Regions from separate parts of the Kocuria nitroreducens genome, predicted to be linked through region 3. Evidence: riboswitches for the same ligand, from Rfam matches in the RefSeq annotation. Region 3 holds a riboswitch; each other region holds the start of a gene.
What was found. Region 3 has a riboswitch for S-adenosylmethionine ahead of ACFYE1_RS07620 (cobalamin-independent methionine synthase II family protein). Riboswitches for the same ligand answer to the same signal wherever they lie in the genome.
Positions count from the first base shown of each region.

Region 1: another riboswitch for S-adenosylmethionine. It lies ahead of ACFYE1_RS16320 (O-acetylhomoserine aminocarboxypropyltransferase/cysteine synthase family protein); the one in region 3 lies ahead of ACFYE1_RS07620 (cobalamin-independent methionine synthase II family protein).
Region 2: another riboswitch for S-adenosylmethionine. It lies ahead of ACFYE1_RS15165 (ABC transporter ATP-binding protein); the one in region 3 lies ahead of ACFYE1_RS07620 (cobalamin-independent methionine synthase II family protein).

Region 1 covers NZ_JBHZTC010000032.1:13,021-20,232, reverse strand. The annotation lists gene ACFYE1_RS16345 (MFS transporter) at 1-159, opposite strand, end outside; gene ACFYE1_RS16340 (thiolase family protein) at 198-1,325, opposite strand; gene ACFYE1_RS16335 (Zn-ribbon domain-containing OB-fold protein) at 1,322-1,780, opposite strand; gene ACFYE1_RS16330 (thiolase family protein) at 1,777-2,958, opposite strand; gene ACFYE1_RS16325 (acetoacetate--CoA ligase) at 2,955-4,916, opposite strand; SAM riboswitch class IV at 5,001-5,115, opposite strand; SAM riboswitch class I at 5,222-5,320, shown strand; gene ACFYE1_RS16320 (O-acetylhomoserine aminocarboxypropyltransferase/cysteine synthase family protein) at 5,403-6,746, shown strand; gene ACFYE1_RS16315 (CoA-binding protein) at 6,743-7,212, shown strand, end outside.
Region 2 covers NZ_JBHZTC010000025.1:960-8,171, reverse strand. The annotation lists gene ACFYE1_RS15175 (CoA-binding protein) at 1-386, opposite strand, end outside; gene ACFYE1_RS15170 (maleylpyruvate isomerase N-terminal domain-containing protein) at 477-1,154, opposite strand; SAM riboswitch class I at 1,261-1,365, shown strand; gene ACFYE1_RS15165 (ABC transporter ATP-binding protein) at 1,371-2,195, shown strand; gene ACFYE1_RS15160 (aliphatic sulfonate ABC transporter substrate-binding protein) at 2,285-3,328, shown strand; gene ACFYE1_RS15155 (ABC transporter permease) at 3,412-4,155, shown strand; gene ACFYE1_RS15150 (AMP-binding protein) at 4,257-6,383, shown strand; gene ACFYE1_RS15145 (succinate dehydrogenase) at 6,440-7,198, shown strand.
Region 3 covers NZ_JBHZTC010000009.1:2,261-9,472, forward strand. The annotation lists gene ACFYE1_RS07595 (acetyl-CoA C-acetyltransferase) at 1-1,061, opposite strand, end outside; gene ACFYE1_RS07600 (CoA transferase subunit B) at 1,058-1,759, opposite strand; gene ACFYE1_RS07605 (CoA transferase subunit A) at 1,756-2,493, opposite strand; gene ACFYE1_RS07610 (IclR family transcriptional regulator) at 2,636-3,415, shown strand; gene ACFYE1_RS07615 (3-hydroxybutyrate dehydrogenase) at 3,480-4,235, opposite strand; SAM riboswitch class I at 4,407-4,509, shown strand; gene ACFYE1_RS07620 (cobalamin-independent methionine synthase II family protein) at 4,523-5,725, shown strand; gene ACFYE1_RS07625 (cobalamin-independent methionine synthase II family protein) at 5,802-7,019, shown strand.

The DNA.
Region 1 (7,212 bases), on a different contig from region 3:
GAAGATCAGCGCGGCGGCAGTGCCGTAGAGGTAGTAGTCGTACCACTCGATGGTGGTGCCCACGAAGCTGCCGACGGCGACCTTGCGGGACTCCTTCCGGGTGTCCAGGACGGCTCGTCCGGGCGGGACGGCGGGGGGCGGTGACGTGATCGTGCTCATGGATGGTCTTTCTCTCGGTGCGGGAGGGGAACGATGGATCAGGAGACGGCTTCGAGGAGGACCGCGAGGCCCTGTCCTCCGCCGCCGCACAGGGTCGCGACGGCTCGACGGCCGTTGCGGACCTGCAGGGTCCGGGCCGCGGTCAGTGCCAGCCGGAAGCCGCTGGCGCCCAGGGGGTGCCCCACGGCGACGGCCCCGCCGTGGACGTTGACGACCTCGCCGGGCACCCCGAGGTCCCGGGCGGAGGCGATCGCGACCCCGGCGAACGCCTCGTTGATCTCGTAGACGTCGACGTCCGCGGGGACCAGGCCCCGGCGGTCGAGGACCCGGCGCACGGCACGGGCCGGCTTCAGGTGCAGGCTGGTGTCGGGACCGGCCACGAACGCCCAGTCCACGATCCGCGCCAGAGGCACGGCTCCCGTCCGGTCGAGGACCTCCCCGGAGACGACCAGGCCGGCGCTCGCGCCGTCGGCCGTCTGGGAGGCGTTGCCCGCGGTGATGGTCCCGTCCGGGGTGAACGCCGGACGCAGGCCGGCGAGGGCCTCGATCGACGACTGCGCCCGCACACCCTGGTCGTCGGTGTGCACGGTGCCCGCCGGCAGCGGCACGGGCACGGTCTCGCCGCGCAGGAAGTCCCGCGCGGCCAGGGCCCGGGCGTGGGAGCCGTGGGCCCAGGCGTCCTGGTCCTCGCGGCTGATGCCGAGCTCGGCGTTGACCCGGTCCGAGACGACCCCCATCGACCGGCCGGAGGCGGCGTCCAGCAGCCCGTCCTGGAGGACGGCGTCGACGTCCCCGCCGAGCCGTCCGCCGGTGGACATCGAGTCGAACCCGCCCACGAGATAGGCGGCGCCCTCCCCCACGGCGATCCGCCGTGCGGCGTCGCACACCGCCTCCAGGGAGGCCAGGCAGACGCTGTTGAGGGTCAGTGCGGGCACCTCCGGATCCACGCCGCCGGCCAGCGCCGCCGTCCGCGCGGGGTTCTGGCCGAGCCCGGCCTGCACGACGACGCCCAGCAGCGCGGCGTCGAGCGCGAGATCCGGGTGGCGGCGCAGCAGCTCCGCGATCGGCAGGGCCCCGAGCTCGGTCGCGCTCCGGTCCGCGAGGGCCTGCCCGGTGCGCCCGAAGGGGACGCGGATCCCGTCGAGCAGGTAGGCGCCGGGGCTCATCGGGGTTCTCCCGCCGGAACCGCGGTGGGCAGGGTGTACTCCCCGACGGGCGTGAAGGAGATCCGGACGGGCATGCCGACGGCGACGTCCGCCGGGGCGACGTCGCGGAGGGTGGTCAGCATCGTGGGTCCTTCGGCGAGGACCAGGACCGCCACGACGTACGGTGCGGCGTCGGCCCAGCCCGGGTGCCCGGGCTTGTGCACCACGGTGAAGCTGCGGACGGTGGCCTTCCCCGAGGCTTCCCGCCAGCGCAGGTCCTGGCTCCAGCAGTGCGGGCACTGCGCGCGCGGGTAGAACACCCAGCGCTCGCACCCGGCGCAGTGCTGGAGCTCGAAGCGACCCCGGGCGCAGGCGTCCCAGAAGTGTCGCGTCTCCCCCGTCGGGACGGGCGGGGGCACGGCGAGGGCGGACAGCCGCGCGGCGGTCAGCACCTGCTTCTCGCGGGACAGAGTCATCGTGCGGCCTCCTGGGAGCCGAGGACCAGGGCGACGGCCTCGCTCATGGTCGCCCCGTTGCCCGTGACGAGGGCGAGGTGCGGGTCGGCGGCCTGGCGCCCGTGGGCGGTGCCGCGCAGCTGGTGGACGGCCTCGATGGCATGGCTCATGCCGCCGGCGAGATCGGCCTGGCCGCACCCCAGCTGGCCGCCGTGGGGGTTGTAGGACACCGGACCGGTGTGCGAGAGGTCCCTGCCCTGCATCCACTGCGCGAACTCCCCGGGCCCGCACACCCCCGCGTCCTCGAGGGTGATGGCGGCCAGCACGGTGTAGCAGTCGTAGATCGACAGGACGTCGAGGTCCGCCGGGGAGATCCCCGCCTGTGCGCAGGCCTGGGCCGTGGACGGCTTGAGCGGCCCGGTCGTGAGGGAGGGCGACTGGCTCATGGCCCGGTGGGTCAGCTTCTCGCCCGCGCCGAGCAGGTGCACGGGAGCATGGGGCAGGTCCATCGCCGCGGCCCGCTCGGGACTGACGACGACGGCCGCGGTGGCCCCCGCCACCGGCATCACGATCTCCAGCAGGTGCAGCGGCTCGGCGATGAAGGGCGAGTCGAGGACGTCCTGCACCGTGGCCGGCCTGCCCGAGAAGATCGCGTTCGGGTTGTGCTCGGCGTGGGCCCGGGAGACGGCGGCGATCCGCGCGAAGTCGGCGTCGGTGGTCCCGTACCGGTCCATGTGGGCGGTCTTCAGCAGGGCGTAGGAGGTGTTGGCGCCGGAGGCCCCGAACGGGACGTCGAACTCGCGGATCGGATTGCGGTTGGGCGAGCGGGGCGGCACCGGATTGCGGTGGTTGCCGACCAGGCACAGCACGACGTCGGCCATGCCCGCGTCGATCGCCGCCGCCGCCCGCCAGAGCATGCCCGGTCCGGTGGCCCCGCCGAGGTCCACCACGTTCGCCATCCGGGGCTGCAGGCCGAGGTACTCGGAGAGCATCGCCGGGACGTGCTGCGGGGTCTCGCCGACCTGGGGGCCCATCAGCAGCCCGTCGATCTCGCCCTTGCCGATCCCGGCGTCCTCGACGGCGAGCTTCGCGGCCCGGGCCAGCAGGCCCATGGTCGTGGCGTCCTCCGTCCGGCGGACCGGCCGGAGCTCGCCCACGCCGACGATCGCGCCGCGCGCCGTTCCCTGGCCGCGACTCATGCGAACAGCTTCCTGTACGCGTCGAGGGAGCCGGGGTTGGCCAGCGACGCCTCGTTCTTCACGGCCCCGCCGCCGGCGGCGGTGCGTGCCGCGCCTTCGACCTTCTTGCCGTTGAGGGTGTAGGGGACCTCGGCGACGGAGAAGACGTGGGCGGGGACGTGCCGGGGCGAGGCCTGGGTGCGGATGTCCGCCCTCAGCTCCGCGGCGAAGCCGGGGGTCAGCTCGTGCCCGTCGGCCATCACGAGGCAGAGGACGACCTCCTCGTCGGTGCGGGCGGTGTGCCCGAAGACGAGGGACTCGGCGACCTCGGGGCGCCGGTCGACCACCCGGTAGATCTCCGCGGTGCCGATCCGCACGCCGTTGGGCTTGAGCGTCGTGTCCGAGCGGCCGTGGACGACGACGGAGCGGCGCGTGGTGATCTCGGCGAGGTCGCCGTGGGTCCACACGTCCGGGCGCTCGGCGAAGTAGGTGTGGTGGTAGCGCTGCAGTCCCCCCTCCCCGAGGAAGGTCAGCGGCATCGACGGGAAGGGCTCGGTGCACACGAGCTCGCCCTTCTCCCCGACCACCGGCGCTCCCCGCTCGTCCAGCACGCTGACGGCGTGCCCGAGGGCGATGCAGGTGATCTCGCCCCGGCGCACCGGGTGGAGGGGGGAGCCGAGCTGGAAGCAGCCGTGGATCTCCGTCCCGCCGCAGATCGAGGCGAAGACCATGTCCTGCTTCACCTCGGCGTACAGCCAGTCGTACTGCTCCGGGGAGACGGGCGCCCCGGCCGAGAGGACCGATCGCAGGGCGCTCAGGTCGTGGTGCTCCCGGGGCGCGTACCCGGAGTCCATGAGAGCGGTCAGGTACCGGGGGCTCGTGCCGAAGTGGGTGAGCCCGGCCTCGTCCGCCATCCGCCACAGGTGTCCGTGGTCGGCGGTGCCGTCGGGGAGGCGGGGCGAGGGGTGGCCGTCGATGAGCAGCACGGCCGCCTCGGCCGCCAGGACGGACACGACCCACGCGTACATCATCCAGGCGGTGGACGTGAACCAGGAGTGCACGTCGCCGGGACGGACGTCCCCGTGCAGGACGTGCTCCTTGAGGTGCTGGAGCAGGACGCCACCGGCGCTGTGCACGATGGCCTTGGGCAGCCCCGTGGTGCCCGAGGTGAACATGATCAGGCCGGGCGCGTCGAACGGGAAGCGCTCGAGCGTGAGGGGCGAGGTCTCGTCCGTGAACTCGTCCTCCCACCGGGGCGAGCCGACCAGGACGAGATCGGGCGTGGTCGCCAGGCGGGCGACGACCTCCTCCGCCCTGTCCCGCACGTCGAAGTCGCGGCCGTTGTAGGCGTAGCCCTGCGCGGCGACCACCACCGACGGGCCCACCTGCCCGATCCGGTCGACCAGGCCGGCCACCCCGAAGTCCGGGGAGCAGCCGGCCCAGGCGGCCCCCAGGGACAGGGTGGCGATCATCGTGGTGAGGTTCTCGACGGTGTTGGGGAGGATGCCGGCGACGACGTCGCCCTCACCGACCCCTGCCGCCCGCAGCCCCGCCTGGACGGCTGCGACCCGTCCACGCAGCTCCCCCACGGTGAGCCGCGTGTGGGTTCCCGTCTCGTCCGCGGCGAGCACCGCGAGCCGGTGGGGCTCGCCCCGCAGCAGGTTCTCGGCCACGTTGAGCCGCCCGGCGGGGAAGTACCTGGTCCCGAACATGCGTCCGTGCCGCAGGGAGGGCAGCAGCTCGAGATCGCCGCCGTCGGCCGGCGGCGCCTGCTCCACGACGTCGCCCTTGTCCCCGAGCACGCCCGTGAAGTCCCACAGCGCGTTCCAGAACTCCTCCCGCCGGGTCACCGACCAGCCGTGCAGCTCGTCGTAGCGACGGGGGTCGAACCCGTGGGCGAGTGCGAAGCGGCTCATGGCGGAGTCCCTGAAGGCGGAGTCCGGGGGTGTCCAGAGAGTGGCAGGGCCGTGCGGGGTCATCGGGCGGGGTGCGCCTTTCCTGAGCTGATCTGCCCCGTGGCCCGGCACCCCGTTCAGGGGTGCTGCGCAGATCCGGCGCGGAGGGCGCCGTACTTGCCGCAGGCGGTGTGCCCTGCGGCCCGATCCTCATCTGGGGCACCCCGCTACGGGAGAGGGTTGCCGCCCGGCCAGCCAGAGCTTCGCGCCGGGTCTCGTGATCGTGCTGAATGCGTTCCCACAATAGGCCAGGGAACCCGTCCGTGTCAGATCGGCGGAGCGTGACGGCCCGGTTGGCGCGAAACACTCCGGACGACCACAATGGAGGGCAGCCATCCCGAGCGGCCGAGAGACCTGGATCGACGACGCCGCAGCAACCGTGGTCGACGTCGCGGACCGCACGGTGCTACCGCCAGGACCGATGGAGCAGCGCACTCCCGGGCCGTCCACCGGGGGCACCTCTCCGTCCGGGACCGATCAGCGGCACCACCTGCACGAGGAGTCCTTCCCATGGCCGACCACCAGTTCGGGTTCCGCACCCGCGCCCTGCACGCCGGGGGCACCCCCGACGCCGAGCACGGCGCCCGGGCGGTCCCGATCTACCAGACCAGCTCGTTCGTCTTCAAGGACGCCGACGACGCCGCCAACCTGTTCGCCCTGCAGAAGTACGGCAACATCTACTCCCGCATCGGCAACCCGACGGTCGCGGCGTTCGAGGAGCGCATCGCGTCCCTCGAAGGCGGCATCGGCGCCGTGGCCACCGCCTCCGGCATGTCTGCCGAGTTCCTCGTGTTCGCCGCGCTCGCCCAGGCCGGGGACCACATCGTGGCCTCCGCCCAGCTCTACGGGGGGACGGTCACCCAGCTGGACGTCACCCTCCGCCGGTTCGGGATCGAGACCACGTTCGTGCCCGGCACCGACCCCGCCGACTACCGGGCCGCGGTGCGCCCGGGCACCAAGGCCGTCTACACGGAGGTCGTGGCCAACCCGTCCGGGGGGATCGCCGACCTGGAGGGCCTCGCCGCGGTCGCGCACGAGGCCGGTGTGCCGCTGGTCGTCGACTCGACCATGACCCCGCCGTACCTGATCCGTCCCATTGAGCACGGGGCCGACATCGTCATCCACTCCGCCACCAAGTTCCTGGGCGGCCACGGCACCACGCTGGGCGGCGTCGTCGTCGAGTCCGGCCGTTTCGACTGGGCGAACGGCAACTTCCCGTCGATGACGGAGCCGGTGCCGACGTACAACGACGTCACCTGGTGGGGGAACTTCGGGGAGTACGGGTTCCTGACCCGGCTGCGCACCGAGCAGCTACGGGACATCGGCCCCGCCCTGGCGCCCCAGTCCGCGTGGAACCTGCTCCAGGGCGTGGAGACGCTGCCGCAGCGGATGGACGCGCACCTGGCCAACGCGCAGGCCGTCGCGCGGTGGCTGGAGGAGGACCGGCGCGTGTCCTACGTCAACTACGCCGGTCTGCCGAGCCACCCCCACCACGACCGGGCGCGGAGATACCTGCCCCTCGGCCCGGGGGCCGTCTTCGCGTTCGGGGTCTCCCCCACGGACCGGCTCGGCGGACGGGAGGTGGGCGCCCGGTTCATCGAGAACCTGCAGCTGGCCAGCCACCTCGCCAACATCGGCGACGCCCGCACCCTCGTCCTGCACCCGGCCTCGACCACCCACCAGCAGCTCTCGGCCGAGCAGCTGCTCCAGGCGGGCGTGCGGGAGGACCTCATCCGCCTGTCGGTGGGCCTCGAGGACGTCGAGGACATCCTCTGGGACCTGGACCAGGCCCTTTCCGCGGCCACCGGGCTGGCCCGGGAGTCCGCCCCGACCGTCGAAGGAGCACTCCGATGACCGCCGAGACCCGCACCTGGACGGGACCGAGCGCGCCCGAGCGGCTGGCCATCCTGCACGGCACCGAGTCGATCGCCATCGTGGGCGCGTCCGACAAGCCCTCTCGCGCGTCCTACTTCGTCTCGACGTACCTGCTGTCCTCCTCGCCGTACCGGGTGTACTTCGTCAACCCGGTGCTGCGGGAGATCATGGGCCGGCCCGTCTACCCGTCCCTCGCCGACCTGCCGGAGACCCCCGACCTCGTCGACGCGTTCCGGCGCCACGACGACCTCCCCGGCGTGGCCCGCGACGCCGTGGCCGTCGGGGCGAGGACCCTGTGGCTGCAGCTGGGCTCCTGGCACGAGGAGGCGGCCAGGATCGCCGAGGAGGGCGGGCTCGGCGTGGTCATGGACCACTGTGTGAAGATCGAGCACGCCCGCTTCCACGGCGGCCTCCACCTGGCCGGGTTCAACACCGGGGTCATCTC
Region 2 (7,212 bases), on a different contig from region 3:
AGGGGGCAGGTGTCCATGACCACGTCCAGACCGGCCCGCTCCGCCCGGGCGGCCGCGGACTCGTCGACGACGCCCAGCTGCAGCCACACCGCCGCGGCACCCGCGGCGATGGCCTGGTCCACGACCGCGCCGACGCGGCGGGAGTTGACGAAGCAGTCCACCACGTCGATCGGCCGGGGCACCTCGGCGAGCGTGCGGTAGCCGGGCTCGCCGTGCACCGGCTCGCCCTTCGGGTTCACCGGGACGATCGTCATGCCGAGGTCGTCGCGGATCTGCCGGGCGACCGAGTGGGCCGGGCGGGCCGTGTTGCCGGTGAGTCCCACCACGGCCCACCGGCCGGGCCGGGTCATGAGGCGGTCGATGACGGCGGGGTCGTTGCGGGTCATGGCACCAGCCTGGCACGGAACCCGCACCCGCCCCCTGCCCTCTTCCGCGCGGTGGCACCGTGACGGTCACCGCACGGAAGGCGGGAGGGGTCAGGAGAAGAGCGGCAGGAGGTCCGCGTGCGCGCCCAGCTCCGCGCGCTCCTGGGCGGTCAGCTCCGCACGGCCGGTGCCCACGCGGGCGAAGTGCTCGTCGCTCCAGTGCTCGAGCGGTTCCCGCTCCCACAGGTCGGTGAGGATGCGCCGGACCTCGGCGAGCCCGTCCACGGCGGGGCCCGGGGAGCCGTCCAGGTGCTGGATCAGGTCCAGGTGGTGCACCGTGGCCTCCACCGCGAGGGTGCTCAGCAGGTCCTCGACGCGCAGCACGTGCCCTTGGGTGCGGACCGCGCCGCCGCCGCAGTGCTCCGCCGCGTGCACGAGCGCCCGGGCGGTCTCTCGGTGGAGCTCTCGCACCGGATCCCAGTCCAGGACCATGGAAGCGGCCACGCGGGTGCGGCGCCGGTCCTCGGCGGCCCCCGCGGGGTCGCCGTCCCGGTCGGTCCAGTAGGTCGCGGCGTCCCGGTCGGGGCGGGCGGTCGTGGGCGTGTGCAGGGCGACCAGCCCCCGCAGCGCGTCCATCGCGCAGTGGTGGGTGAGGTCCCGGACCGACCACCCCGTGCACCCCGTGGCGGCCCAGGAGTCGTCGTCGCCGAGCCCGTCGAGGACCGCGCCGAACGCCACGCAGGCGTCGCGCACCAGGTCCGCCCGGGCCGGGGTTCTGCGGCTCGTCATGGGTCCATGGTGGGGCACGCAGGGCTCCTGTGCCAGCGATCTGTCACGGCGACCACGGATGCGCCGGATTTGCCAGGGGACGCGCCGAGGACGTTCAATGGGCCCGTAACCATCCGGAGCGGCTGAGAGACCTGGCTCGTCGACGTCGCAGCAACCGGCACGGATCCGTCTGATCCTCCGTGCGAGGTGCTAATGCCAGGACCGATGGAGTTGATCATGAGCACTTCTCTGCGGAGCCCTGTGCCGTCCACCACCTCGAAGCGCGCCTTCTCCGTGGTGTTCGAGCACGTCGGCAAGGCGTTCCCGTCCGGCGGCGAGACGCACCACGTCCTGCGGGACGTCGACGTGACGGCCCTGCCCGGCGAGGTCCTGGCGATCCTCGGACCCTCGGGGTGCGGCAAGTCCACCCTGCTGCGTGCGGCGGCGGGACTCGACACCGCCTCGGCGGGCCGGGTGCTCATCGACGGCACCCCCGTGTCCGGGATCGACCCGCGCTGCGCGGTCGCCTTCCAGGAGCCGCGCCTGCTGCCGTGGCGCTCCGTGCGCGAGAACGTCCGCCTGGGCCTGCCCCGCGGGCTCCCCCGGGGCGAGGGGGACGCCGTCGTCGACGACCTGCTGCGCCTGGTCGGCCTCACCGCGCACGCGGGTCACCGTCCCCGCGCGATCTCCGGCGGCATGGCCCAGCGCGCGTCCCTGGCCCGGGCCCTGGCCCGCAACCCCGGGGTCCTGCTGCTCGACGAGCCCTTCGGCGCGCTCGACGCCCTGACCCGGCTGAAGATGCAGGACCTCCTGCTCACGATCCACGCCGCCCAGCCCACCACCGTCCTGCTCGTCACCCACGACGTCGACGAGGCGCTGCAGCTCGCGGACCGGATCGTGGTCCTGGGCCGGACCGGGCCCACCGCTCCCGCCTCGATCAGCACGATCCTCACCGTCCCCGGGGAGCGTCCCCGGGACCGGGCCTCCGAGGTCCTGGCGGAGCTGCGCGTGCAGCTCCTCGGCCACCTCGGCGTCGACACCCACCACTCCGCGACCCGCTGACGCGGCCCGCTCCGTCTCTCCGCCCCGGGCCGGCCCCGGCGCCCACCCGCGCCGCCCGGCACCGTCCACCTCCTCCGAAAGGCTCCGCCATGCCCCTGCCCCAGCGTTCCGTCCGCACGATCCCCGCGCTCGCCGCCGCCCTGGCCCTGGGCCTGACCGGGTGCATGGCCGGTGAGGGCTCCGGCGAGGCGCCGTCGGAGGCGGCCGGGAACGGCACCGTCCGCGTGGACTGGGCCACCTACAACCCGCTGTCCGTGGTGATCAAGGAGAAGGGCTGGCTCGAGACCGCGTTCGCCGAGGAGGGCATCGAGGTGGAGTGGGTGCAGTCCGCCGGGTCGAACAAGGCCAACGAGGCGCTGCGGGCGGAGGCGGTGGACATCGGCTCCACGGCGGGCTCCGCGGCGCTGCTGGCCCGCAGCAACGGCACCCCGATCCAGGTGATCGACCTCTACTCGCAGCCGGAGTGGTCCGCCCTGGTCACCACCGCAGGAAGCGGGATCGAGGAGGTCGCGGACCTCGAGGGCCGTACCGTGGCCGCGACCAAGGGCACCGATCCGTACTTCTTCCTGCTCCAGGCCCTCGACGAGGCCGGGGTGGACGCCGGCGACGTCACGATCCAGAACCTGCAGCACGCCGACGGCCGCGCCGCCCTGGAGAACGGCCAGGTGGACGCCTGGTCCGGGCTCGACCCGATCATGGCCGCCGCGGAGGAGAACGGCGCGGAGCTGTTCTACCGCAACGTCGACTTCAACACGTACGGCTTCCTCAACGCCCACGAGACCTTCCTCGAGGAGCAGCCCGAGGCCGCCCAGACCGTGGTGGACGTCTACGCCTACGCCCGGGAGTGGGCGCAGGAGAACACCGCGGAGACCGCGCAGCTGCTCGCCGAGGCGGCCGGGATCGAGCTGTCCGTGGCCGAGAAGGTGCTCGAGCGCACGAACCTGGACATCGACCACGTGCCCGGCGGCGAGCAGCTGGCGGTCCTCGAGAAGGTCGGGCCGATCTTCGTCGAGTCCGACGACGTGGCCGACCAGGAGCAGATCGACGAGGCGCTCGGGAGCATCGTGGAGAGCTCCTACGCAGAGAACGCCGACGCCTCCCGCGCGGCGGAGCTGGTCGGGGGCCAGGAGTGACGCAGTCGCTGCCATCTGCCGAGGACACGGAGCACATCGACGACTCACCCGCCCCCGCGGCGGCGGCTTCCCGGCGGCGGCCGCTGCTGCGCACCGGACTGGGCCTGCTGCTGCCCGCGGCGCTGCTGGTGCTGTGGCACGTCCTGTCCACCGCCGGGGTCTTCAGCGCCGTGCAGCTGCCGGCACCGCTCGCGGTGCTCGAGGCCGGGATCGGCCTCCTGTCCGGCGGGGACCTCTGGACCCACGTGGGCATCTCGACCCAGCGCGTGCTGATCGGCTTCCTGATCGGCGCCGGGCTGGGACTCGTGGCCGGGTCCTTCATCGGCCTCTCCCGGTGGGGGTCCACGCTGGTCGGCCCCACGATCGGGGCCTTCCGCGCGGTGCCGTCCCTGGCGTGGGTGCCGCTGCTGCTGCTGTGGATCGGCCTCGGCGAGGACTCCAAGGTCACGCTGGTGGCCATCGGCGCGTTCTTCCCCGTCTACACCACCGTCTCCGCCGCCCTGCAGCACGTGGACCGCAACCTCATCGAGGCGGCGCGGGCCTTCGGGATCCACGGGCTGCGCCTGCTCACCACGGTGCAGCTGCCGGCCGTCATGCCGTCGGTCATCTCGGGGCTGCGCCTCGCCCTGGCCCAGGCGTGGCTGTTCCTCGTGGCCGCCGAGCTGCTGGGGGCGTCCATGGGCCTGGGCTGGTTGCTCACCGACTCGCAGAACAACGGCCGGACCGACCGCCTGCTGCTGGCGATCGTCCTGCTCGCGGTGCTCGGCAAGGCCTCGGACGCGCTGCTGGGCGTGTTCGAGAAGTGGGCCGTCAAGAAATGGGCCTGACACGTGCGCCTGGCACAGTGGACCCGTCCGTGCGAGCACGACCTGCGCGGACAGGTCCTGGACGGACAGGACCTGCGCAGGCAGGAAAGGACCGCAGCACCGTGAGCCAGAGCTGGAGCAACCCCTCCTCCCCCACCCCGAACCCCGCGCTCGGATCCGACGAGGCCCGGATCGCGTTCTGGGTGGACCAGGCGTCCCGGCTGGACTGGGCCGAGCCGTGGAGCACCGCCCACCGGTTCGTGCGTCCCGAGCGCATCGGGACGGACGAGCAGGGCCGCCCCGCGTGGTCGGTCCCGGAGATCGCGTGGTTCGAGGGCGGGAGGCTCAACGTGGCCCACAACTGCGTGGACCGCCACGTCGAGGCCGGCCGCGGGGCCCACGTGGCCCTGTACTTCGAGGGCGAGCCCGGGGACCGGCTGGTCTACACCTACGCCGACCTGCAGCGGGAGGTCTCCCGCGCCGCCAACGCCCTGCTCGCGCTGGGCGTGGAGCAGGGCGACCGCGTGGTGATCTACCTCCCCGTCATCCCGGAGACCGTCATCATCACGCTGGCCTGCGCCCGCATCGGCGCGGTGCACTCCCTGGACTTCGGCGGGTTCTCCGCCGAGGCGCTGCGCTTCCGCGTCGAGGACACCGGCGCCAAGGTCCTGGTGACCACGGACGGACAGCACCGGCGCGGGGCCGTGGTGCCCGTGAAGGCCGTCGCCGACGAGGCCGCCGGCGGCGACAACGCGATCGAGCACGTCGTCGTCGTGCGCCGCACCTCGCGGCCGGGCCGCACGGACCTGCCGCGCGGCACCCGGGGCACGCACTCCAAGGAGGAGGACGCCGTCCCGTGGACGCGCGGACGGGACGTGTGGTGGCACGAGCTGATCGCCGAGCAGTCCGCCGTGCACGTGCCCGAGGCCTTCGACGCCGAGACGCCGCTGTTCATCATCTACACGTCGGGGACCACCGGGCGGCCCAAGGGCCTGGTGCACACCATGGGCGGCTACCTCGTCCAGGCCGCGTACACGCACGCCCTGCTCTTCGACCTGCTCCCGGACGTGCCCGACGACGAGGGGCACCTGCGCCCGGACGAGCTGGCCACGGTCAACGACCCCGCGAAGGTCGACGCCGCCGTGCACTGGTGCACCGCCGACCTCGCCTGGGTCACCGCGCACACCTACGAGATCTACGGTCCCCTGGTCAACGGCGTGTCCGAGGTGATCTACGAGGGCACCCCGAGCACCCCGCACTGGGGGCGGCACTTCGAGGTGATCGAGCGCTACGGCGTCACCACCTACTACACGGCGCCCACGCTGGTCCGCTCGCTCATGGGCGCGTTCCCGAGGGGCGTCCCGCCGCTCTACAACCTCAACTCGATCCGGCTGCTCGGCTCCGTGGGGGAGTCGATCAACCCCGAGGCCTGGCGCTGGCTGCGGGCGCAGCTGGGCCGGGACGAGGTGCCGTTCGTGGACACGTGGTGGCAGTCCGAGACCGGCGCCGCCGTGATGTCCCCCCGCCCGCACGACCCGCAGTTCGCGCCCCCGGGGACGTTCGACGACGGGGCGCCACGCACCGCGCTCAAGCCCGGTTGCGCGACCCGTGCGGTCCCCGGGATCTCGACCCGCGTGGTCGACGAGACCGGGGAGGCCGTCCCGCCCGGGGTGCAGGGCTTCGTGGTGGTGGACCGGACCGGTCCGTCGATGGCCCGCACCGTGTGGGGCGACCCGCAGCGCTACCTGTCCTCCTACTGGGAGGCCTACGCGGAGCAGGGGTGGTTCCTCGCCGGGGACGGCGCCCGCTACGACGAGGAGGGGGACATCTACATCCTCGGGCGGGTCGACGACGTCATCAACGTCTCCGGGCACCGGCTGTCCACCATCGAGATCGAGTCGGCACTCGTCACCCACCCGTGGGTGGTCGAGGCCGGCGCCGCGCCGGTGCGCGACGATCTGACCGGGCACGCCGTGCTCGCCTACGTGGTGCTGACGCCCGAGGCCGGGCGAGTCCCCGCTGACGAACTGACCGCGGTGCTGCGCGAGCACGTGGCGCACGAGATCGGGCCGATCGCCAAGCCACGGGCGGTCGTGGCGGTCCCGGACCTGCCGAAGACCCGGTCCGGGAAGATCACCCGGCGACTGCTCGCGCAGCTGTGGGAGGGAGCCCCGCTGGGCGACCGGTCCTCGCTGCAGAATGAGGAGGCGCTCGATCGCATCGCAGGTGTCCTGGCCGAACGGCAGTAGGCCCCCTCCGCAAGGACGTTGAGACTTGTGACTCCTCAGCCCGCACCGCCCCTAGGATGAATGCCGTGAACGACTCCCCCCGCCCCGCAGGCACCACCCGCTCCGTGCCGGACGGGCTGCTGCCCGCGGTGCCGAACGCCGACCTCAAGCTCGCGATGGCCGCCTCCGGCGCCCTGTTCTCGGGCTACGTGCTGGTGCACATGCTGGGCAACCTGAAGATCTACCAGGGCGAGGAGAAGTACAACGCCTACGCCGAGTTCCTCCGCACGGCCGGTGCTCCCGTGCTGCCGCGCGGCACTGTGCTCTGGGCGGCCCGCGCCGTGCTCGCCGCGGGCCTCGTCGTCCACGCGGGCGGCGCCGCGGTGCTGACCGCGCGGTCCTGGGCGGCGAACGGGACGCTGCTGCCGCGCACCGGCCGGCGCCCGCGGGGTCGCCGTCGCACCCCGTGGGCGGTGGCGAAGCGTTCGATGCGCAGCACGGGCGGCGTGCTCGGGCTGTTCACGGTCTTCCACGTCCTCGACCTGACCCTGGGCGCCCGGCCCGCCGCGGTCAGGGGCTTCGAGCACGGCAGCGCCCACGCCAACCTCGTGGCCAGCCTCTCCCGCCCGCCGGTGGCCGCCGCCTACGCCCTGTCCATGGCGGCACTGGCCGCCCACCTGGTGCACGGCATCCCGGAGATCGCCAACGACGTCGGCGTGACCGGTGACCGGCAGGCCCAGCGGCGGCTGCGGATCGCCGCGAACGCCTTCGGCGCCGCGGTGGCCGCCGGCAACACCACGATCCCGGTGGCCGTGCTGGCCCGCGCGGTCCGCTGAGCCCCGTGACCGCC
Region 3 (7,212 bases):
ATCGGGTGGCCGACGGCCACGGCGCCGCCGTGGAGGTTGGCCCGTTCCAGTGGGTAGTCGAGGTCCCGCAGCGACTGGATCAGCACGGACGCGAACGCCTCGTTGATTTCGATGAAGTCCAGGTCCTGCACTGACCAGCCGGCCTTAGACACGGCGTCCTCGATCGCCCGGGACGGCTGGGAGTGCAGCGAGGTGTCGGGCCCGGCCACCTGGCCGGGGGCCCCGACCACGGCCAGGTACTCGAGTCCGTGGCGCTCGGCGTACTCCCGGCTGGTGAGGACCACGGCGGCCGCGCCGTCCGACAGCGGCGAGGAGTTGCCGGCCGTGATGGTGCCGTCCTTCGCGAAGGCCGGGCGCAGCTTCGCCATCGACTCCGCCGTGGACTCCGGCCGGACGCCCTGGTCGGTGTCGACGACCAGCGGGTCGCCCTTGCGCTGCGGGACGGTCACGGGGGCGATCTCGTCGCGGAAGACGCCGTCCTCCGTGGCGCGGGCCGCGCGCTGGTGGCTCTGGGCGGCGACCTGGTCCTGCTCCTCGCGGGAGATCGAGCGCTCGCTGTTTCCGGACTCCGTGAGGGAGCCCATGGACACGCACGCGGCGACGTCGACGAGCCCGTCCTTGGCCACGGCGTCCTCGAGCTTGAGGTCGCCGTAGCTCTTGCCCTGCCGCACGCCCATCGCGAGGTGCGGGGTGTTGGTCATGGACTCCTGGCCGCCGGCCACGACGATCTCGGCCTCGCCCGCGCGGATCATCCGGGCGGCATGGGTGACGGCCACGAGCCCGGAGAGGCAGACCTTGTTGACGGTCTCGGCGGGCACGTGCAGCGGGATGCCCGCGGCGACGGCCGCCTGGCGGGCCGGGTTCTGCCCGGCGCCGGCCTGCAGGACGTGGCCCATGACCACGTAGTCCACCTGCTCGGGGGCGATCCCGCCGCGCTCGAGCGCGGCGCGGATGGCGTGGGCACCCAGCTCGGCCGCGGTGAAGGACGCCAGGTGGCCCAGGATCTTGCCCTGGGGCGTGCGGGCGCCGGACAGGACGACGACGTCGGTGGCGGTGCTCATCGGTTCTCCTCAGCGCCGCCGGGGGCGGCGTTCTCGGTGGGGACGGTGTCGGGGGTGACGTCCTGCAGGTCGGTGCGGAAGGACGCCTCGGTCTTCTCGCGGATCTCGTCCTGGGTGACGCCGGGGGCGAGGCTGCGCAGCACGAGCCCGCCGTCCTCGACGTCGAACACGCACAGGTCCGTGACGATGCGGTCGACCACGCGCACGCCGGTGAGCGGGAGGTCGCACTCGGTCTTGATCTTGGCGGAGCCGTCCTTGGTCACGTGCTCGGTCAGCACCACGACGCGCGGGGTGCCGGCCACGAGGTCCATGGCACCGCCCATTCCCTTGACCATCTTGCCGGGGATCATCCAGTTGGCGAGGTCGCCGGTGCCGGAGACCTGCATGGCGCCGAGGATCGCGATCTTGACGTGGCCGCCGCGGATCATCCCGAAGGAGGTGGCGGAGTCGAAGACGGAGGCCCCGGGCAGCAGCGTGATGGTCTGCTTGCCGGCGTTGATGAGGTCCGGGTCCTCGTCGCCCTCGTAGGGGAACGGGCCCATGCCGAGCACCCCGTTCTCCGACTGCAGCACCACGTTGACGCCCTCGGGCAGGTTGTTGGCCACGAGGGTGGGGATGCCGATGCCGAGGTTGACGTAGTCGCCGTCGGAGAGCTCCACGGCGGCGATCGCCGCCATCTCGTCCCGGGTCCAGCTCATGCCTGGTCTCCGTTCTGCTCGGTGGCCCGCCCGGCCGGGCGGGGGCGGACGGTGCGCTGCTCGATGTCCTTGGGTGCGCCGCTGTACTGCGCGACGTGTTGGACGTAGACGCCCGGGGTGACGATGTGGTCGGGGTGGATCTCGCCGACCGCCACGACGTGCTCGACCTCGGCGAAGGTGACCTTCCCGGCGGTCGCGACGATCGGGTTGAAGTTGCGCGCGGTGTAGCGGTAGACGAGGTTGCCGTCGGCGTCCCCGGTGTGGGCGTGGACCAGGGCGATGTCGGCGACGATGCCGCGCTCCTGCACGTAGGTCTCGCCGTCGAACTCGGCGTGCGGCTTGCCCTCGGCCACGAGCGTGCCGACCCCGGTCTTCGTGTAGAAGGCGGGGATGCCGGCGCCGCCGGCCCGGAGCCGCTCGGCGAGGGTGCCCTGCGGGTTGAACTCGACCTCGAGCTCGCCGTCCAGGTACTGCTGGGCGAACAGCTTGTTCTCGCCCACGTAGGAGGCGAGGACCTTCTGCACCTGGCGGTTCTCGAGCAGGACCCCGAGGCCCTTGCCGTCCACGCCCATGTTGTTGGAGACCACCGTGAGGTCCGTGACCCTGGAGTCCCGCACCGCGTCGATGAGATCCCGGGGGATCCCGCTCAGCCCGAACCCGCCCACGGCGAGCGTCATGCCGTCCCGCAGGCTCTCCGCCAGCAGCTCGGCGGCGCTGTCTCTGACCTTGGACACCCTTGTCCCTCCCTCTCGTGCGACTGTGACTCAGCACTCAATCTAGGGAGCCTCCACATAACGGTCAACAGATCCGGCGGAATGACGGTGCTTCTCCTCATCATCCGGCCATTCGAGTCCCGGCTGTCCATATAGTGGAGTCATGGGACGGCAGTCGACGACAGGTGCGGGAACACAGGTGGTCCACCGGGTCGGCCGGCTGCTGCGGGCCGTCGCCGGGCGGGAGCAGGGCAGCACGGTCGCGGAGCTCGCGGCCGAGACCGGGCTGACCCGCCCCACCGTGCACCGGCTGCTCACGGGGCTGGCCGAGGAGGGCTTCGTCGACCGCGCCGCCGGGACCGGGGCCTGGCAGCTGGGCCCGGAGCTGTACGTGCTGGGCGCGGTGGCGGCCCAGCGCTATCCGATCCGGGAACTGGCCGGGCCCTCGCTGCGCCGGCTCGCGGAGGCCACCGGCGAGAGCGCGTTCCTGTCGGTCCGCCGAGGGCTGGAGACCGTCTGCCTGGCCCGCGTGGAGGGCGCCTTCCCCATCCGCTCCCACGTCCTCTACGAGGGGCTGCGGCTGCCGCTCGGCGTGGCCTCGGCGGGGCTGGCGATCCTGGCGCACCTCCCGGACGCGGAGGTGGAGCGGGTCCTCGCGGCCACGCCCGGCGCCCGCGCCGGGTGGGGTCCGCTGCACACGCCCGAGCGGATCCGGGACCTGCTCGCCGGCGTGCGGCGGGAGGGCTTCGCGGTCAACCCGGGGCTGATCGTGGAGGGCAGTTGGGGCATGGCCGCCGCGGTCTTCGACGCGACGGGCGCACCGGTCTACGCGCTGAGCCTCACGGGCATCGAGCCCCGGTTCACCGGCGAGCGCCGGCAGCCCCTGGGACGGGCCCTGCTCACGGAGGCCCACCGGCTCTCCCGGGAGCTGGGCCACCGCTGAGCGGCCCGGGCCGGCCCCGGTCGGTCCGGACGGGGCGCCCCAGCGCACCATCGCCGCGCGGTGCTCAGCGCGCCGTCCAGCCGCCGTCCATCGTGTAGGACGCCCCGGTGACCATGGACGCGTGCGGTCCGGCCAGCCACGCCACGAGGCTGCCGACGTCCTCCGGGTCCACGAGCTTCTTGATCGGCGTCTCACCGAGCATGATCCGCTCCACCACCTCGGACTCGGGGATCCCGTGCACCTTGGCCTGATCGGCGACCTGCTTCTCGACGAGCGGGGTGCGCACGTAGCCGGGGTTGATGCAGTTGCTGGTCACCCCGTGGGCCGCGCCCTCCACCGCGATGGTCTTGGACAGCCCTTCGAGGCCGTGCTTGGCCGAGACGTAGGCGCTCTTGTAGGGGGACGCCCGCAGCCCGTGCACGGAGGAGACGTTGATGACGCGCCCCCAGCCCTTCTCGTACATGTGGGGCAGGGCCGCGCGCACCAGCAGGAACGGGCTCTCGAGCATGAGCACGAGGATGCGGTGGAAGTCCGCGGGATCGAACTCCTGCAGGGGGGACACCTTCTGGATGCCGGCGTTGTTGACCAGCACGTCGACGTCGAGGCTCAGCTCGGCGAGCGCCCCGGTGTCGAGCAGATCCACGGCCCAGGCCCGTCCCCCGAGCTCGCCGGCGACGCGCTGGGCGCCGGCCTCGTCGACGTCGGCCACCACCACGTGGGCGCCGGAGCCGGCGAGAGCTCGGGCGGCCGCGAGGCCGATGCCGCTCGCTCCGCCGGTCACGAGCGCGGTGCGCCCCTCGAGGCCGTTGTCCTGGAACATGGGGGTCCTTTCTTCCGTCCGCGGTGCCCACCGGGTCCGGGGCACCGGTCACCGTCACGGTATGTGATCCGGACCACGACGGCGAGCAGGATCGCGCGTGTCACATTCCGTCACACCCGTCACGCGGGCGCCGAATGGCGCGACGCCCGCCGGTGCGCTTGGATGAAGAGGTCACCATCCAGAGCGGCCGAGAGATCTGGCTCGACGACGCCGCAGCAACCCGGGCGACGGTTCCCCGTCCCACCTCCGGTGCTACCGCCACGACCGATGGAAAGGACGTGCGACCCGTGCTGCACAGTGCCGACCGCATCCTCACGACCCACGCCGGGTCCCTCCCCCGGACCCCGGCGCTGCTCGAGGCGAACCGGGCGAAGGGCAGCGTCCCGGAGGCCGAGTACGACCGGCTCCTGCAGGACTCGGTGGTCGACGTGGTCCGCCGGCAGGACGAGCTCGGGATCGACGTGGTCAACGACGGCGAATACGGCCACGTCATGGCCGCGGAGGTGGACTACGGCGCGTGGTGGCACTACATCTTCGCCCGGATTTCGGGCCTCACCCCCGGCGAGGTGGACCTGTGGGAGCAGGAGCCCCAGCGCTCTGCCCCCGGCCGGGTGGTCCTGACGAGCTTCGGGGACCGCCGGGACCGCCAGATCTTCAACGAGGCGTACACGGACCCCACCTCGGGCATCACCGTGGGCAAGCAGGCGCCGTTCCCGAGGATCACCGGGAAGCTGGAGTACACGGGTCATGCGGCGCTGGAGGCCGACATCCGCAACCTCAAGGCGGGCCTGGCGGCGACGGGCGCGAGCGAGGGCTATCTCGCCGCGCTGTCCCCGGGCTCGTGCGCCCGCCTGGAGAACACCCACTACGCGGACGAGGACGAGGTCCTCACCGCGTGCGCCGAGGTCATGCGCGAGGAGTACCGGGCGATCACCGACGCCGGGCTGATCGTGCAGATCGACGACCCCTCCATCGCGGAGAACTGGGACCAGGTCAACCCGGAGCCCGGCGTGGCGGACTACCAGGCGTTCACGCGCAAGCGCGTGGAGGCCCTCAACTACGCCCTCGAGGGCATCCCGGAGGAGCAGGTCCGCTTCCACCTGTGCTGGGGCTCCTGGCACGGCCCGCACACCACGGACCTCGGGTTCGAGCACCTGGTGGAGCTCATGCTCTCCATCCGGGCCGGCGGCTACAGCTTCGAGGCCGCCAACGCCCGGCACGAGCACGAGTGGAAGGTCTGGCAGGACCACGTGCTGCCCGAGGGCAAGGTCATCATCCCGGGGATCGTCTCCCACGCCACCAACGTCGTGGAGCACCCCGAGCTCGTGGCCGACCGGATCGAGCGCTTCGCCCGCCAGGTGGGCCGCGAGAACGTCATCGCCTCGACCGACTGCGGCCTGGGCGGGCGCATCCACCCGCAGATCGCCGAGGCCAAGCTCGAGACCCTGGTCCGCGGGGCCGAGCTCGCCTCCCGCCGGCTCTGGTCCTGACCGGCCCGCGACGTTCCCGCCGCTCCCGCCGTTCCCGCCGTTCCCGCCGTTCCCGCCGTTCCCCAGGAGGAAACGCATGACCATGCAGAACACCGACCACGTGCGGACCACCCACGTGGGCTCCCTGCCGCGCACCCCGCGCCTGCTCGAGGCCAACCAGCGGCACGCCGAGGGCGCCATCACCTTCGAACAGCTCACCGACGAGCTCGCCGTGGGCGTCGAGTACGTGGTCCGGCGGCAGCGCGAGACCGGCGTGGACGTCGTCAACGACGGCGAGTACGGGCACTCCATGTCCAGCGCGGTCGACTACGGCGCGTGGTGGAACTACTCCTTCTCCCGCCTCGGCGGTCTCACCCCGTCCGACGAGGACCGGTGGGCGTCCACGGAGAAGAAGCGCTCCTCGCCCGGCAGCATCGTGCTCACGAGCTTCCCGGACCGCCGGGACCGCGAGCGCTTCCGGGAGGCGTACGAGGACCCGGCGTCGGGCATCCTCACCGGGCGCTCCTCGACCAAGCAGCCCAAGATCACCGGGCCGCTGACCTACACCGGCCAGGAGGCGGTGGCCTCGGACGTCCGCCACCTCCGGGCCGCCATGGCGGCCACCGGGGCGGAGACCGGATTCGTCGCCGCCCTCTCCCCGGGCTCCGCGGCGCGCGTGACCAACGAGTACTACGAGACCGACGAAGAGCTCGTCTACGCCTGCGCCGACGCGATGCGCGAGGAGTACCTGACGATCACCGGCGCCGGGCTGACCGTGCAGATCGACGACCCCTCCATCGCGGAGTCCTGGGACCAGATCAACCCCGAGCCCACGGTCGAGGACTACCTGGCGTTCACGCGCCTGCGCGTCGAGGCCCTCAACCACGCGCTGCGCGGGATCCCCGAGGAGCAGGTCCGCTTCCACCTGTGCTGGGGCTCCTGGCACGGCCCGCACACCACGGACCTCGAGCTGAAGCACCTCGTGGACCTGATGCTGACCATCAACGCCGGCGGCTACACGTTCGAGGGCGCCTCGGCCCGGCACGCCCACGAGTGGAAGGTCTGGCGGGACCACCCGCTGCCCGAGGGCCGCGTCATCATCCCGGGGGTGGTCTCGCACTCGACGAACGTCGTGGAGCACCCCGAGCTCGTCGCGGACCGGATCGAGCAGTTCGCCTCCGTGGTGGGCCGCGAGAACGTCGTCGCCTCGACCGACTGCGGACTGGGCGGGCGCCTGCACCCGCAGATCGCGTGGGCCAAGCTCGAGTCCCTCGTGGCGGGCGCACGCCTGGCCTCGGAGCGGCTCTACCGCTGAGCCGCCGCTCCTGACGTCACCGCCGTGCCGTCGGGCCCGGTCCTCCCCGGAGGGCCGGGCCCGGCCGCGTCCGGGCGGGCGGGGGCGGCGCGGGCGCTGCCGGCGAGGGTGATCCGTGCGCGGCCGGCCACCGGCTCTCTCTACGAGGTGGTCCGTGCCACATCGCTGGTGCACGGCCTGCTGGTTCGGCACC